One region of the Methylobacterium komagatae genome, then DNA from elsewhere that is predicted to be linked to it. Evidence: riboswitches for the same ligand, from Rfam matches in the RefSeq annotation. Region 1 holds a riboswitch; the other holds the start of a gene.
The links. Region 1 has a riboswitch for cobalamin ahead of ACFQE0_RS02280 (CbtB domain-containing protein). Riboswitches for the same ligand answer to the same signal wherever they lie in the genome.

Region 1 (8,127 bases):
CGACACCGCGAGCGTCATCGTGCCGATCCCACGCTTGGCTAATGCGTGAGCCAGGGCCTCGAAGGGTGCGGTGTCGCCGCCAAGGATGGCCGAGCGGTAGACGAGGAGGAGGGCGAGGGCTGTTCCGGCTCGATTTCCGGCGACACTTCCATCACCGCTCGCAATGGCGCCGGGGGATGGCAACGCTGCACGCCCGGCTGCCAGCGCGACATCCATCGCCACCGGCCCGCAGCCGGGGCACCACGCGAAGCCGCGCGGCAGGGGTTCCGGCGGCTCCGCCGGGCCTGCATCGCCCAATTGCTCCGCCAGCCGCTGGAACATCCGGCGCAGGTTTTCCGGCCCGCCCGCGCGGAAGTGACGGTCGAGTTCATCGGCCAGGGCGGGATCCGTGGAGAAGGCCGCGAGGCGCGGATCGGGCCTGTCGTCCCCCGGCAGCACGGCGAGCACGACGCCGTTCGCCCGCGCCGCCTCGGCGCAGCGCTCCACCCCGTAGCGCCAGTAATCGAGCCCGCCCAGACAGCGGATCACCACGGCGCGCGCCTTCGCGATCACCTTGTCGACGTAGAGATCGACCGAAAGTGGGTGGCGCAGCTTGGCGAGCTTGGCGAGCCGGAGCGACGGCAGGCCGGGGGCCGAGGCGTGGGCGCGGGCCAGCCCGGCGAGGTCGCTATCCGTGAAGGACAGAACCACGAAGTCGCCCGGCTCCTGGCCGAGATCCACCGCCGCCTCGCCCTCGTCCAGGGAGACCGTATCGACGCGCAGGAGGTGCATGGTGCCCTCCCTAGCCGGCGCGCGGCAAGGCCGGCGCTGGGATCATCCCGCGAGCGCCTTCGCCACCGCGTTCTGGTCGAAACCCTTCAGGCCGATCACCACGAGGCGGCCGTCGCGGGCCTCGCCCGAGCGCCAGGGACGGTCGAAATGGTGCGACACCCGGCGCCCGACGCCCTGCACCACGAGGCGCATGGGCTTACCCTCGACCTCCACGAACCCCTTGATCCGCAGGACGCCCTCGGTCTCTGCCGCCTTCTCGACACGGGCGGCGAGGTCGCCCGCTGTCACGGCAGCACGCACCGGCAGGGCCACGGTCTCGAAATCGTCGTGGTCGTGATCCTCGCCCTCGCCGTGATGCGAGGGGCGGTTGGCGAGGTCGTCCTCGGCCGCCGCGCCGAGGCCCAGCAGCACGCGCGGGTCGATGGCGCCGTTGGAGGTCTCCACCAGCTTCACGGCACGGGGGAGATGGCCCTCAACCTCGGCGCGCACCTTGGCGAGACCGGCCGCATCCATCAGGTCGGCCTTGTTGAGCACCACGAGGTCGGCACAGAGGAGCTGATCCTCGAACACCTCTTCGAGCGGGTTGTCGTGATCGACGCTCGTATCCGCCGCGCGCTGGGCGGCGAGCGCGTCCGGGTCCTCGGCGAAGGCGCCGGTCGCCACGGCAGGCCCATCCACCACCGCGACGACGCCGTCGACGGTCACGCGCGAGCGGATGGCGGGCCATTGAAAAGCCTGGACCAGCGGCTTCGGCAGGGCGAGGCCGGACGTCTCGATCAGGATGTGCTCCGGCGGCTCGGCGCGGGAGAGCAGCGTTTCGAGAGCAGGCACGAAATCGTCGGCCACGGTGCAGCAGATGCAGCCGTTCGGAAGCTCGACGATGGAGTCCTCGGTGCAGCCCTCGACGCCGCATGCGGCCAGGAACGAACGGTCGAAGCCGACATCGCCGAACTCGTTGACGAGGATGGCGAGCTTCCGGCCCTTCGCATTCTCCACGACGTGGCGGACGAGCGTCGTCTTTCCGGCTCCGAGGAAGCCGGTGACGATCGTGCAGGGGATCTTCGCGACGATGGTCATTCGGCGGCCTCGGGGCGCGGGGGAAACGGAGGGATGCGGGCGATGACGCCCGAACGGAATTCCTTGGGGCGCTCGCGCCAGGGCACGATGCCGTCCGATGTCCCGGCATAGGCGCCGATGCCCGCCAGGATCGTCTCGGCCGCCTCGGCGGGGTCGAGATCTCCGTAGACGTAGGTCCAGCGTCCGGGCGACGCGACCGCCACCGTGCAGGGCCGCTTGCACACCGACAGGCACTCCACCGGCTCGACGCGCAGGGCCCCTGCGCGCTGCACCAGTTCGGCATGGAGCCGCGCCCCGGCGCGGGGCGCCTCCGGGTCGTCACCCTCCCGTCGGCATGTAGTGCAGACGTAGAGGATCGTTTCCGCCTCAGGCATGGCGGGCGCCCTTCGCGGGGGTGAAGCTCTGCCACGCCCAGCCGAAGCCGAGGCCGATCATGGCCCAGAACACCGCGCTGATCGCGAGCGACCGAGCGGCGAATTGCGCGGCCAGCGTTGCCGGGAGTTCGGACGTTCCCGCCGGGGGCTGTGGCGCGCCCACGACATGCGGGGCAACGATCAAGACGAGGCCACCGAGGATGGCGATAAGCGAGCGGCGGACGCCGATCAGGTAGAGCCCCATCGCGGTGCCGACCGCCGTCATGGCCCACCAGACCTGCCGGGCGAGGATCGGTGCTGCTTCCTGTCCCGGCAGTTCCGGCGGCAGGCCGAGGGCCGGGGCGAGGGCGACGCTGGCGAACCCGGCCAGCGCGAAGGCGAGCCCGGTCTGCAGGGTCGGCTCGCGGCCGAGCGCCATCAGCACCGCGCCGAGGAGCAACGCGTAGCCGACACCGCCGACGAGGGTTGCGAGCCCGGTGAAGGCCATGCGCTGGAAGCCGGGTGCGGGTTGCCATTCGGGCGCGGCATCGGGCGCCGCGTGGTCATGCCCCGAATGGGCGAGAATGATGGGCAGTGCCTGCGCCGCGCGGGTGGGCTCCCGCGCCTCGTACCGTTCCGCCTCGATGATGAGGGGAGAGGTCAACGCGAGTTGGAGCCCCGTGGCGACGATAGCCGCGAGGAAGCCGGCGGCCAGTGCCGCCGACAGAAGCCTGAGGATCATCCCTGGCGCGTGGGCGTCAGTGGCAGGGGAAGTTCTGAGCGTGCCGGAAATCGTGCGCCGCGTTGTGGAACGCGATGGCCGGCGAGAAGCCGGCCATGAACACGAGGCCGAGGCCGAGGAAGGCCGCCATGGCGACCGCGAGCAGGCGCTCGTTCGAGCGGATCGCGACGGGGGCGAGGGTCGTGGTCGTCATCATGGCTCTCCTGCCGCCCCACCGGCGGCACGTTGAACGTCGGGGATGACGGCAGGTCTCCTGGCTCGCGGCTCGGCGCGCCCGCCGCCTTCCCGGATCGCTCCGGTGGCTGCTGGCAGGCGCTCGCCGCTTACAGTTGCGGGGGCAGCCGCGGGTTCGGGCAAACCCTCACCGCGTTCCCTTTTCACCCCTTGCGGGGCACCGTCATCCCTCCTGTGTATCTGGCTTCCGCCCCCGGCACAACGGCAAGCAGAACCGTTTAAGCCGGTGTCAGCACACAGTGTCGGGCGGACCGGGCGGGTAGTGCCACGCGCAGCGGGCCGGAGAGGGTCGTCGGCGGGTCCGTTTCGGCCATGTCGGGATGGGCGGCGTCGAAGCCGTAGCGCGTGAGCCGGGCGGCCTTGAACGGCTGGTCGAGGACGATGTCGGCGGCCTCGTCCTGCGACCCGCGATTGATGAGGACGAGATGAAGCCGCTCGCCCTCCATGCCCGCCCGCACCGTGAGGATGTCGGGGCGTGAGACCTCGGCGGGGAGGCCCGAATCGGGAAACCGGCCGCCCTTGCCGTCGTAGTTCCGGTAGAGACGGAAGGCCGTGCCAAGCCAGCCCGCGAGGGAGCCCCAATGGGCGGTGAGCCGCATGTCGGCCCGCGCGAAGCGGGCCAGGGCATCGGCCAGAGCGAGGCCCGAGGCGAGTTGGCCAGCCCCTCCGTAATTATACTCGGTGACGGCGATGCCCGTGCCGGGGAAGTTCGCCCGCACGATGCGCTCCAGGCTCGGCAGGAGCGGCAGGGATAGGCCGCCCTCCATCGCCACCGGCAGGGCCTGCGTCACCCAGCTCGCCTCGCAAAAGCCCGGCTCGGTCAGGGAGCGGGGGGCGTCGAGGAGCGGGGCGGTGAGCGCCGGATCCTCGCTGCGGAACAGGGTGCCCCGGTCGCTGAACGGGTACCAATGCACGTCGAGGGCATCGAGCAGGCGTCGGCCCTCGCGCTCGGAGGCCTGCCGGAAGGCGTCGAGATAGGCGGCGAGGAAGCTGCCATGATGCTTGAAGGCAGCCCAGTCGGGTGCGTTCTGAAGGCTCGCCATGCCGGTGACGCCCCGGCTCGCCGGGCCGATCACCCAGGCGCCGGGGTCGATGGCCTTGATCACCCGCGCCGCCTTCAGCGCCCTCGCGATCAGGTCGGCGATCCGCACCGGAGCCCGCACGATGCGCGGGTGCTGGGTCGCCCACAGGCCGGGCTCGTTGTCGAGGATGTAGCCCCGGATGCCGGTTCCGGATCCGGCGGGGCCGAACCGGTCGATGAGGGTGGCAAGGCACTGCGGGATGTCCGCGACCCGCGGATCGACGGGGGCGGAGGCCGGGCGCCGCCCCTCCCAGGACACGGGCACGAACCGCGCCGAGGGTGCGGCCTGGTCCGGCCCGACGGGGCCGTTCTTGTCCGCCGCGACGAAGCCCGCCAGGGGCAGGGTCACGATGCTGCTCGCGCCCATGGACAGGGATGAGCGGTGCATCGCCGCGATCACCGCTGCCGGGCGGTTGCGCTCGGCCTGCGGCAGGCCGAGGGACTCGCTCAGGAAATCGCCGTTCGCCTGCTGCCAGTCCTTGCCGGCGTTGCAGGCATTGTTGGTCCAGTTGTAGCTCGTGGCGAAATTTCCGCCGAACCGGCGCAGGCTTACACCGGCCGCCCGGTCGAGCTCCGCCGAGGGCGCGCCGCCGTCGAGGGTGCCGATCTCGCCCGATCCGTAGATCAGCGGGCTGACGGCGAAGGGCGCGGCCCCGTTCCTGACGTGGATTCTCGCCACCTCGCCCGCGCCCGTGGCGCTGGCCCAGATCGTCGCCCCGGCGCCGGTCAGAAGCGCCCGGCGGCTCGGCCTCACGAGACCAGCCCGGTCCCGTAAAGGGAGCCCCGGAAACGGGTCATCCAGAAGATCTTGCCGAGGCCGCCACAAGCCGCGATCCGGTGATGGCGCGCGGCGGGCGGGTTGATCGGCTCCAAGAGCAGCGACAATACGCCCGAGACGATGGCCTGCGCCACGCCGACCATCATCCACCGGGCCACGCTGAGGCGGCTGCGGGGCGAGGCCATCTCGTGGACGAAGGTGCGGATCTGGCCGCTGAGGAAGCGGCGGCGGCGGACATAGGCCCAATCGAGCCGCCGGGGCGGCACCCATTCCGTCACCTCGGCGCCGGAGGCCCACCCGAACCGGCGCCCCTCGTTCACGAGGCGCTGAAGGAACAGGCTGTCCTCGCCGCCGATGCTGTTCAGGCGCTCTTCGAAGGGACCGCCCGGGATTGCGCAGATCGAAGCCGCGAAGAGTGAATTGTTGGTGCCGAGATAGGCGGCGCGGTGAGTCACGTCCCCACCATCCTCGGCTGTGACGCCGCGGGCGAAATAGGCTGCGAAGGGGCCGATCTCGAGGTTGTCGTCGGCCCGCGCGCTCACCGGGCCGAACACTGCGTCGTATTCGCCTCGGCGGGCGACCGCGAGCAGGGCCGCGAGCCAATGCGGGCCACCGGTCTCGTCGTCGTCGATGAAGGCGATCCATTCGCCCCGCGCCGCCGCGACGCCTGCGTTCCGCGCCGTGGCGATGCCGGGCTTCGGCACCGAGACGTAGCGGATCGGCAGGCTCGCATCCGCGGCGAGCCGCGCCACCAGGGCCTGCGCGTTCGCGTCGACGGAGTTGTCGACCACGACGATCTCGGCGGCCGTGTCGTCCGGCAATTGCTGCGCGACGATGCAGCCCAGGGCGCGCTCGAGCGCCTTGTGACGGTTCAGCGTGGGGATGACCACGCTCACCGCGATCGGCTGGATGCCGCGCATGCCGTCTCCGATGCTCTCTGGGAGGTTCATGAATAACTAACCGAAGAGCTATAACTTGATCACTGGTGCGACTTATTCCAGCCGGAAGTAAAGTCGGCACCTGATAACGTGAGATCAATACCGGATTTGCGCGGTAATTTCTCAGAGAATGGTAAATTTAACGCTGACAATCGCGCGGGCAGGATGAAAATTGCCTTCGTCGGCTGTGGTTATGTCGCGGATATGTACCGCCAGTGCCTGGATCTGCATTCTGGCGAGCTTGAACTGGCCGGCGTCTACGACCGCGATTCGGAGCGGCTGGCGGCCTTCACCAAGACCTGGGGCGACCGCGCCTACGCCTCGCTCGCCGAACTGCTGGCCGAGCCCGATCTCGGCGTCGTGGTGAACCTCACCGACCCGGAGAACCACGCGCCCGTCACCCGCGCGGCCATCGCGGCCGGTCGCCACGTCTATTCCGAGAAGCCGCTGGGCATGACGCTGAGCGAGGCCCGGGGCCTGCGCGATGCCGCGGCGAAGGCGGGCGTGCGCCTCGCCGCCGCGCCGAGCAACATCCTCGGGGAACAGGCCCAGACCCTGTGGCGCGCGGTGCGCGAGGGCGCCGTGGGGCGCGTGCGTCTCGTCTATGCCGAACTCGATGACGGCATGGTCCACAAGGCCGATTATCGAAACTGGATCAGCCGCAGCGGGCGCCGCTGGCCCGCCGAGGGCGAGTTCGAGACCGGCTGCACCTTCGAGCATGCGGGCTACGTGGTGACCCTGCTCGTCGCCATGTTCGGCCCGGTGCGGCGGGTCACCGCCTACGCTTCGCTGCTGATCCCGGACAAGGAATGCGACCAGCCGGTGCATCCAGCGCCGGACTTCTCCTGCGGTCTGCTGGAGTTCAACGGCGGCATCGTGGCCCGCGTTACCAACTCCATCGTCGCGCCCTACGATCACCGCCTGCGGATCGTGGGCGACGCGGGCGTGCTGCAGGTCGAGGAGCCGTGGGATTTCGCCGGTCCCGTCCGGCTCAAGCGCACGGCCACGACCCGTCTCGACCGCTTCCTCGAACGACGCTTCCCTCTGCGGAAGGGCAGGGTGGTGAAGGCGGTGCGTCCCGTGCCGTTCCGCAGCGGGCGCGGCCGACCGCCGATGGATTTCCTGCGCGGCGTCAGCGAATTCGCCGAGGCCGTCACCGCCGGTCGGCCTGGCAGGATGGATGCGGACCTCGCGGTCCACATCACCGAGGTGACCGAGATGCTGCAACATCCGGAGCGGTATCCCCGGCCGGCGACGGTCTCGTCGCAGGGGGAGTGCTGCGGCCGATGGATTGGGCGGTCTGAGAGCAGGCGAAAGAGCCATCGACCATGGATAACCCGCCGACCCTGATCACGCTGTCCTTCGCGGGCGACTTCGAGTGTTGCCGCCTGCTCTGTGAGACCGCCGACCGCTTCGCTCCCATGGGCGCGTCGCATCTCCTGGCGGTCCCCTCGGCCGACATGGCGCTGTTCCGGCCGCTGGCCGGGGGCGCCGCGCCCTGGTTCCGCAGGAGGAGTTGCTGCCCGGTTGGCTGCGCAAGCTTCCGCTGCCGGGGCCGGAATGGCGCCGCCGCCTGCGGCTGCCCCGGCGCAACGTCTATGTCTCGTTCAAGGGGCGGCCGGTTCGGGGTTGGATCGCCCAGCAGATCATGAAGCTCAACGCCGCCGCCGGAGCGTCGGGCGACGTCGTAGTGCATCTCGACAGTGACACCGCCTTCGTGCGCCCGCTACCGGTGGAGGCCCTGAAGTCGGAGGGGCTCGTGCGCCTCGCCCGTTTTCCGGGCGCGGCGGACGATGCGATGCACGCGCCCTGGCACCGGGCGGCCTCGACGCTGCTCGGCCTGCCGCCCTCGGATTATCACGAGGCGGATTACATCGATCAGTTCGTCACGTGGCGGCGAACCAATGTCCGTGGCCTGCTGGAGCGGATCGGCGAGGTCACGGGCCGCGACCCCATCGAAGCGCTCGCTGCCACCCGCGATTTCTCCGAGTACATCCTCTACGGCGTCTATTGCGACAAGGTGCTCGGCCTGTCCGCCTCCGGTCACGCACCCTCGGCAGACAGCCTGTGCGAGACCGTCTGGTCGGAGGGTGGCGCCATCCCCGTCGTCGGGCCGGGCCGCTACGGGCTCGGCATCCAGTCGACCATTCCGC
Region 2 (8,127 bases), 2.2 Mb from region 1:
TCGTCGGCGATGAGCCGCACGTCGTATTTGGCAAGCACGGCCTGGATCGCCGGGAAGTAGCCCTTCGGCGGGATGATGGCCCCGCCCGCACCCATCACCGGCTCGGCGATGAAAGCGGCGAACGTCTCCGGCCCCTCTCGCAGGATGGTCTCTTCCAGCTCCGCCGCGAGGCGGGCCGAATAGGCCTCCTCGCTCTCGCCCGCCTCGGCGCCCCGGTAATGGTGCGGCGTGGAAACATGGAGAAAGCCCGGAAGCGGCAGATCCCAATCCATGTGGTTGGCGGGCAAGCCGGTCATGGAGGCGCTGGCGATGGTCACGCCGTGATAGCCCTTCTTGCGGGCGATGATCTTCTTCTTGTTCGGGCGTCCCACCGCGTTGTTGTAGTACCACGCCAGCTTGACCTGCGTGTCGTTCGCCTCCGAGCCCGACGAACAGAAAAAGATCTTCGAGGTCGGGATCGGCATCAACTCCTTCAGCGTCTCCGCGAGCTCGATCGCCGGATCGTGGCTGCGGCCGGAGAAGAGATGCGTGAAGGGCAGCCGCCCCATCTGCGCCGCGGCCGCATCCACGAGCTCCGCATTCGAATAGCCCAGCGCCGTGCACCACAGCCCCGCCATGCCTTCGATGTAGGGGCGGCCCTCCGTGTCGAAGACATGCACGCCCTCGCCGCGCTCCAGCACGAGCGGGCCGGTGCGGCGATGATTCGACAGATGGGTATAGGGGTGAAGCAGGGTTTCGACGTCGCGGGTCGCGAGGTTCGAGAGCATGCGAACGTTCCTTGGGCGGAGACCGTGCCACACTACCGGCACGATGGGCTCGCAGAAAGGTCCGCCATCCGTGGATCCCTCCGCCCCGGATGCATGCCGGACAGCCGATGCAGAGCCCAGAGAGTTTCGTCGCGCATCCTGCGCCCGGTCGCGCCTGCGGCACCTGCACCCTGTGCTGCAAGGTCTACGACGTTCCGGCGGTCGAGAGCATCGCCGGGCAATGGTGCCGTCATACCGTCTCCGGTCGGGGCTGCGCGATCCACGCGACACGGCCGGACCATTGCCGCGCCTTCCACTGTCTCTGGATGACGGAGGGCTGGCTCGGCCCGGAATGGAAGCCCGACCGCGCGAAGATGGTGCTGACCCTCGACCCGGTCAGCCGCAACATGAACGTGCAAGTCGATCCCGGACAGGCGAACGCATGGAAGCGCGAGCCGTATTACGGCCAGTTGCGCCGCTGGGCCGTAGCCTCGGCCGACAAAGGCAGGCACGTCCTCGTCCATGTGAACAAGACGACGACGCTGGTTCTGCCTGACAGGGACGTTGCTCTCGGAACGGTCGCCCCGGACGAGCGCATCGTCACCCGCAGCCGCATGACGCCCCAGGGCCTGACCTTCGACGTGGAAAAGGTGAAATCCGCCGCCTGAGGCGAACGATCCGGTGGGGATAGCCCCACCCGCTGGCCGGGGGCTCTATGCAGCGTGGCCGCGCCGTGGGATTCGAGTGGGCATGACGACTGTCCATGATTTCACCGTCCGCGCCGCCGACGGCAGCCCCCATCCCCTGGATCAGTATCGCGGCCGAGCGCTTCTCATCGTCAACACGGCATCGCGTTGCGGTTTCACGCCGCAATATGCGGGGCTGGAGGACTTGTGGCGGGAGAAGCAGGACGACGGGCTCACCGTGCTCGGCTTCCCGTGTAACCAGTTCGGCAAGCAGGAGCCCGGCGATGCGCAGGAAATCGCGAAGTTCTGCTCGTTGACTTACGACGTGACCTTCCCCGTTCTCGCCAAGGTCGAAGTGAACGGCTCGGGTGCGGACCCGCTCTTCGCCTATCTCAGCCGCGCCAAGCGGGGGCTGTTCGGCTCATCCAACATCAAGTGGAACTTCACCAAGTTCCTGATCGGGCGAGACGGCATCCCGCTCAAGCGTTTTGCGCCAACAGACCGCCCTGCGAAGCTGCGCGGCGCCGTCGAGAACGCCCTGAAGGGTTAGCGTACTTCGACCGCTTCCAGGGGAGCCGTCCAAATCCTGCGGGTGGCCCGCATGGCCTGATGATGCGCGGGCGTCACCGACTCGCGCAGGATGCCCGCCAGGAACCGGCATTCGGCGACACGGCGCAGGAAGGCCTCGGGTGCGCCGCGCGATGTCAATGATCGTTCCAGATTCGCCAGCGAGTCGAACAACGCGATGCGCGAATCGCGATCACGATGCTCACGCGAGGCGCGGAAAATCGCTCTCAATTCATCGGCAATAGAGTTTTCGTCAGTGCTTTGCGCGGACATCGGGCGGCCGAAACCTTTCGATGCCGACGCTAATAGCATTCCGGCTGGTTCCGCCATAGGGCGTTTTGCGGACCGAGGATTGTGGTGAAAATGGCGCCGGGATGTTGCTGGCTTGCATCGGCGCCACACCGTCAGGGTAGCGATGAGATCGTCTTCGCCGCAGCGTCGAACTCGGCCCGGCGGACGGCCAGACGCGCCTCGGCCTCCTCGTCCCGACCCCAGACAGCGGCCTGATAGGTCTCATCCACATGCGCCGCCTCCCACGCGGCGCCGGGGTCGAGGCGCCCATGCAGAACGGCGAGCGCCAGGATCAGGGAGCCGGTAAGGGTGGTGAGGGTGTGCAGGGCCGCGAGGCGGAACGGGTCGTCCACCCGCCGCACCGCCTCGGTGAGGGCCTGTATCGCCTGCGGAGGCTGAGTGACGGGCATCACGCCCTCGCTGAGAATCAGCTTTGCCCCGAACGTTTCGTAGGCCCAATCGAGCACGGGGTCCCACGCCTTGGCTTGCGCGGTGACGAGGCGATCCGGCTCGGCGGCGCGATAGGCCAGCAGATCGGTCTGAGCATAGGCGCAGAGGTCGTCGGCGACCGCATCGATCCGGGTCGCTACGCCGTCGATGGCGGTATTGGCCAGACGTGTGAGCGGCATCGTCGCCGGATCGATCGATGTGTCCTGTGCGCCCCATTCCGCCGCGACGGCGCCAGCCAGCGCCTCGGTCGGCAGCACAAGCGGGTTGCGGGCGGGTGTGTTGGCCGAGCGACCATCAAGAGTCAGGCGGAACCCGCCCTCCGCAGGGGCAAATCCGGCTTCCTTGTAGAAGCGCCGGGGTAGGGCGGGTTTCGCCCCCGTCCGGGCGGCCCGCATGGGATCCGGCTTGCCCTCATCGCCCGGTTCACCGAGCCAGTCTCGCGTCACGTCGCTCATGGGAGGGACATAGGCGTTCGAGCCGCGCCGCGCGAGAGGGTTTCAGGCCGCGCCGCCGCCGATCAAGCCTTCCAGGGCCAGTGCATTTTCAACCACCGACACCGCTCCGGCGCGCAGAAGTGTGCCGGGCGGATGGTATCCCCAGGCAACGCCAATGGGCGCGACGCCCGCATTCACCGCCATGGTGATGTCGAAGGTCGTGTCGCCGATCATCACGGTCGAGTCCGGCGTGGTGCCCGCCTCTTCCATGGCTTGCAGCAGCATGGCCGGGTCCGGCTTCGAGGGCGCATCGTCGGCCGACTGCGTGGTGACGAAGCGGTCCTCCCAACCGTAATGCTCGATCAACCGGTCGACGCCCCGGCGCGACTTCCCCGTCGCGATACCGAGGACAACGCCCGGCCGGGCATGGAGCCGGTCGAGGAGATCGCCCATGCCGGGGAACAGCGGTTCCTCGTGATCGGGGTCGAGCCGCAAACGGTTATAGGCGTTCTTGTAGGCCTCGGAGAGTTCGGCCACCGGCCCGTCTTCGCCGACGAGGCGCCGGAAAGCCTGCGGCAGCGACAGCCCGACAACGGAGAGCGCGATCCTCCGCTCCGGCGCCGGAAGGCCGACCTCGTTGAAGGCCACGGCCTGCGCGGCGACGATCAGGTGCTGGCTGTCGACGAGCGTCCCGTCCACATCGAAGACGACGAGCCTCATCTACGGCCTCGCTTCGTCATGGCTTACGGGCCGGCGCAGGCGCAGGCGCGACAGGCGCCTGTTGCTGCTGCTGTTGTTGCTGATGTGCGCGGGTGCGCTCGTAGCCGAGACGGCAGCGGATCAGAAAACGCCGCCGCTTCCCGCCGCGGTAGCCGCGCTGATGCGAGGCACGGTTGCAGGCTGCATAGGAGCGACGCCTTTTGTCCCGCCCTACCACGACGGGCGCGCCGGGAGCGCGGGCTTCGGTCTTGGGCGGTTCGGCTTTCGCCGTATCGGCCTTCGGAGCCTCCTGCCGCGCGGAGGTGGGCTTCTGTTGTGCGGCATCGCCCGGCGCCGCCTGGGCGAGGGGTGCCGTCAGGCAGAGGGCGGCGAGGCAGGCCAGAATCGCGAGCTTCATATCCCAGGGTCTCGACCGTCGGATTACCCGGCAGGTAGGCGCACGGCCGAGCAACGCAGCATATGAGGCGGTCAGCGCCGTTGCCAAGGCATCGGCGCCGGTTGGGCTCTCACGACCCGTTCAATCTTCGGGTGCGTCCACCACCGGATCATAGCGGCCCGCGTCGAAGCCGAGAAGATTCCGCTCTGCGCCATGTGTTGCGGCAGAGGGGCGCTCACGTCCACGGGCTTGCCCGTGCGCGGATGAGGAATCACGATCCGCCGAGCCAGAAGATGCAGGCGGTTCTGAATACCGCCGGGCAACTCCCAGTTCTCGACCGAGAAGTATTTCGGGTCGCCGACGATCGGATGGCCGATATGCGCCGCATGAGCACGCAACTGGTGAGTCCGGCCGGTAACCGGCTTGAACGACAGCCAAGACAGCTTCTGCGCCGCCTGATCGACCATGGCGTAATAGGTCAGCGCGTGGCTTGCGCCCTCCTCGCCGTGCTTGGCGATGCGCATCCGCGCGTCGGCATCGGTCGGCTCGTCCTTCGCGAGGTAGGTCGAAACCCGGCCTTGGCGTACGCGCGGAACGCCCGCGCACAGCGCCCAGTAGATCTTGCGGGCAGCGCGAGAACGGAAGCTCTTGGCAAGCGTCGAGGCGGCGAGCCGTGTCTTGGCGATGATGAGGCAGCCCGCCGTGTCCTTGTCGAGCCGGTGCACGAGGCGCGGCTTCTGCCCGTCCGGCCCGATCATCGATTCGAGCAGGCCATCGACATGGCGCACGGTGCCCGAACCACCCTGGACCGCGAGGCCGAACGGCTTGTTCAGAATCATCATCTCCGCGTCCTCGTAGAGGATGAGGCTGCGGATGAAGGCCGCGTCGTCGGATTCGCGGGCGGGATTGCGCGGACGCTCATTCGGCTGGTCGAGGCGCAGCGGCGGCACGCGCACGCTCATCCCCGGCTCCAACCGGTCGTTGGGCTTCGCGCGCTTGCCATCCACACGCAACTCACCCTTGCGGACGATGCTCTGCACGCGGGTGAAGGGCAGTTGCGGAAAGCGGGCAGTCAGGAAGCGATCGATGCGCATGCCCGCCTCGTCCGCCTCGACCGTCAGCGTCTGAACGCCGGAGGCCAGCGTCGCCGAGGCTTCGGCGCGCTGCTCGCGGCGCGTCGGTCCGGGAGCGGACGCCTCGGCTACGGCCTTCGGCTTGGCAGGCTTGCGCGGAGGCGCCTTCTCGCGCGGCTCAGGCGCGGCGGCGGGAATCCACGGGGCGCGCTCGCCCGCATCGTCGCCCCGCGCCCGTGCGGCGCGTTCGGCGGCGTCCTTGGCGCTGGTGCGCGGACCCGTACGGGCGCGATCCGCGCCGTAGGGGGGCTTGCGGCCGGGCCGTCCGTCAGGGCGGCCATTGCCGCCGGAAGGGCCGCCGCGGCGGGGAGGTCGTGTGGTCATGATCTTCCTGGAATGCCCGCCGCATAGCATCGCGGGAGCCACCCGGCAAAGTCTTCCCCTTGGATGAGGGCCGATAAGGGCCACGCCCGCGTTGACGCGTGGCGCTACCCTGGCCTAGCTTAGCCGTGACGGTTCCCCCTCACGGGGATCAAAAGGGAACGCGGTGAGGGGCTTGCTCCGAAGCCGCGGCTGCCCCCGCAACTGTAAGCGGCGAGCCCAGCACCACCGCGTCACTGGATGCATGTCATCCGGGAAGACGGTGCGAGGGCGATGACCCGCGAGCCAGGAGACCTGCCGTCAGCCGTGGTCACACGCGAAACGCGCTGGGCGGGGTGCCCCGGCGGGTGTCGAGGCACTGCCCACGGGCGTGCCAAGGCCTCGTTCGCGGTGACGTGCCACAGCAAGCGCGCCCGCGACCGCCATGTTCCCGTCCCGTCTGCCCGACCCCTTCGCAGGAACACGTCTGCGCGGCCCTGGACATGTAATGTTGTTACATTGCAATGGGAGCGAGGCCGGTCTTCGCCGCGCCGGAGTCCGCCGTCTCATGTCTGCCCGTCATCCTGCCAGTCGCAAGCCACTGCTCGCGGCTTTAGCCCATGCTCCGCTCATCCTCGTCGCGCCGCCCGCCCTGGCGCAGGAGGTCGTGACCCTCGAACAATTGTCAGTCGAGGGGGATAGCGGGGTCAGCCTCACCCGTGCCGCGCCGGTTGGTCTCAACCTGCGCACGCCTGATCGCACGGCGAGCCGCATCGGCCTGACTCCGCTGGAGACGCCCGCCAGCATCGACATCGTGTCGGGGGAGGCGGCTCGCCTGCGCGGCCAGACATCCATCGCCGAAGCGGTGACGCAGGATGCTACCGGCATCACCACCATTGCCGATCCCGGCAACGGCAACGGAGCTTTCACCAGCCGGGGCTTCGCCGGGCCGAACTCGATCCAGCAACTCTATGACGGCACGCGCTTCTACGTGGGCGCGGGCACCGTGACCTTCCCGTTCGACACGTGGAACGTCGAGCGGATCGAGGTGCTGCGCGGCCCATCCTCCGTTCTCTATGGCGACGGGGCGATCGGCGGCATCATCAATGTAGTGCCAAAGAAGCCGGTTTTCGTGCCCATCAACACCGCCCGCGCCGTGGTGGGCTCCAATGGCTTGGCCCGGCTCGCCTTCGATTCGGGGGGCGGCATCGCGCAGGCCGAGTATGGCGATACGTTCGCCTACCGCTTCAACGTCAGCGGCAACCGGGCCGATGGCTGGTTGCGACCGGAGGGGATTTCCGCAACCTCGCCGTGTCGGCAGCCCTGCTGTTCCAGCCGAGCCCCGATCTCGCGATCACCCTCTCGCACGATCTCGGCTACCAGGAGCCCGCGCGCTACTGGGGCACGCCACTCGTGGAGGGGCGGATCCCCGACCTGATCCGCTTCAACAATTACAATGTCCGCGACGCGAAAATCACTTGGGCCGACAACTGGACCCAGCTGAAGGCCGAATGGTCGCCCAGCGCCGATATCACCATCCGGAATACGGCCTACCGTTTGACGTCACGTCGGCACTGGCTCGACGTGGAGCAATACGCGTTCAACCGCGCCACAGGATTGGTCGACCGCGGCAACTATCTCGAAATCTACCACAATCAGGAGCAGGTCGGTAACCGGCTCAACGCCACCTTCCGGGGCGATGTGCTTGGCTTGCCGAATGTCTTCGCGGCAGGCTTCGATGTGAATCACATCGATTTCCGGCACACGAACAATTTCTACTTCGACCAGACCACCTCGGTGCCGCTCACCGGCTATGATCCCGGCCTGTTCCCGCAGGACGGGCGGGCGCGCCCGGCCTATGCGACCCAGACGAGCCAAGCCTCGGTCTTCGCCGAGGATCGTCTGGTCATCACGGACAAGCTCTCCTTCCTCACCGGCGCCCGGCTCGATGTGCCGACGCTGCGGCGGACGGACCTCCAGACGGGGGCGCAGTTCGAACGCACGTTCAATGCTCTCGGCTACCGGTTCGGGCTCGTCTACAACCCGACGCCCGACAGCGCGCTCTATGCCCAGTACAGCTACGCCACCGATCCGGTGGGGAGCCTGATCACGCTGTCGCAGTCGCTGGCGGGCTTCAAGCTCGCGACCGGCGACCAGATCGAAGTGGGGGCGAAGGGCCTCGCCTTCGACGGCCAGCTCGAATGGACGCTCGCGGGCTATCGCATCGTGAAGGACAACCTGATCTCGCGGCTGCCGAACTCGCCTGCCGCGGGCATTCAAGTGGGCAGCCAATCCTCGCAGGGCGTGGAATTGGCCCTCGGCTGGCGCGTCGCGCCCGGATGGCGGATCGACGGCAACCTCGCCCTGCTTCACGCACAGTACGACAGCTTCACCCAGGTGGTGAACGGCGCCGCCATCTCCTAC

Region 2: linked by a shared signal. The riboswitch ahead of ACFQE0_RS12990 (TonB-dependent receptor) and the one ahead of ACFQE0_RS02280 (CbtB domain-containing protein) in region 1 are both predicted to bind cobalamin.

The regions. Positions count from the first base shown of each region.
Region 1 is NZ_JBHSWN010000001.1:462,290-470,416, reverse strand. It holds gene cobN (cobaltochelatase subunit CobN) at 1-771, opposite strand, end outside; gene cobW (cobalamin biosynthesis protein CobW) at 814-1,848, opposite strand; gene ACFQE0_RS02290 (DUF1636 family protein) at 1,845-2,222, opposite strand; gene ACFQE0_RS02285 (CbtA family protein) at 2,215-2,943, opposite strand; gene ACFQE0_RS02280 (CbtB domain-containing protein) at 2,960-3,136, opposite strand; cobalamin riboswitch at 3,170-3,357, opposite strand; gene ACFQE0_RS02275 (glycoside hydrolase family 44 protein) at 3,396-5,012, opposite strand; gene ACFQE0_RS02270 (glycosyltransferase family 2 protein) at 5,009-5,956, opposite strand; gene ACFQE0_RS02265 (Gfo/Idh/MocA family protein) at 6,140-7,324, shown strand; gene ACFQE0_RS02260 (DUF6492 family protein) at 7,491-8,127, shown strand, end outside.
Region 2 is NZ_JBHSWN010000001.1:2,649,508-2,657,634, forward strand. It holds partial or broken gene ACFQE0_RS12950 (aminotransferase) at 1-767, opposite strand, end outside; gene ACFQE0_RS12955 (hypothetical protein) at 875-1,414, shown strand; gene ACFQE0_RS12960 (glutathione peroxidase) at 1,497-1,982, shown strand; gene ACFQE0_RS12965 (hypothetical protein) at 1,979-2,272, opposite strand; gene ACFQE0_RS12970 (ATP12 family chaperone protein) at 2,404-3,195, opposite strand; gene ACFQE0_RS12975 (HAD-IA family hydrolase) at 3,238-3,894, opposite strand; gene ACFQE0_RS12980 (hypothetical protein) at 3,911-4,291, opposite strand; partial or broken gene ACFQE0_RS12985 (RluA family pseudouridine synthase) at 4,412-5,727, opposite strand; cobalamin riboswitch at 5,840-6,040, shown strand; partial or broken gene ACFQE0_RS12990 (TonB-dependent receptor) at 6,272-8,127, shown strand, end outside.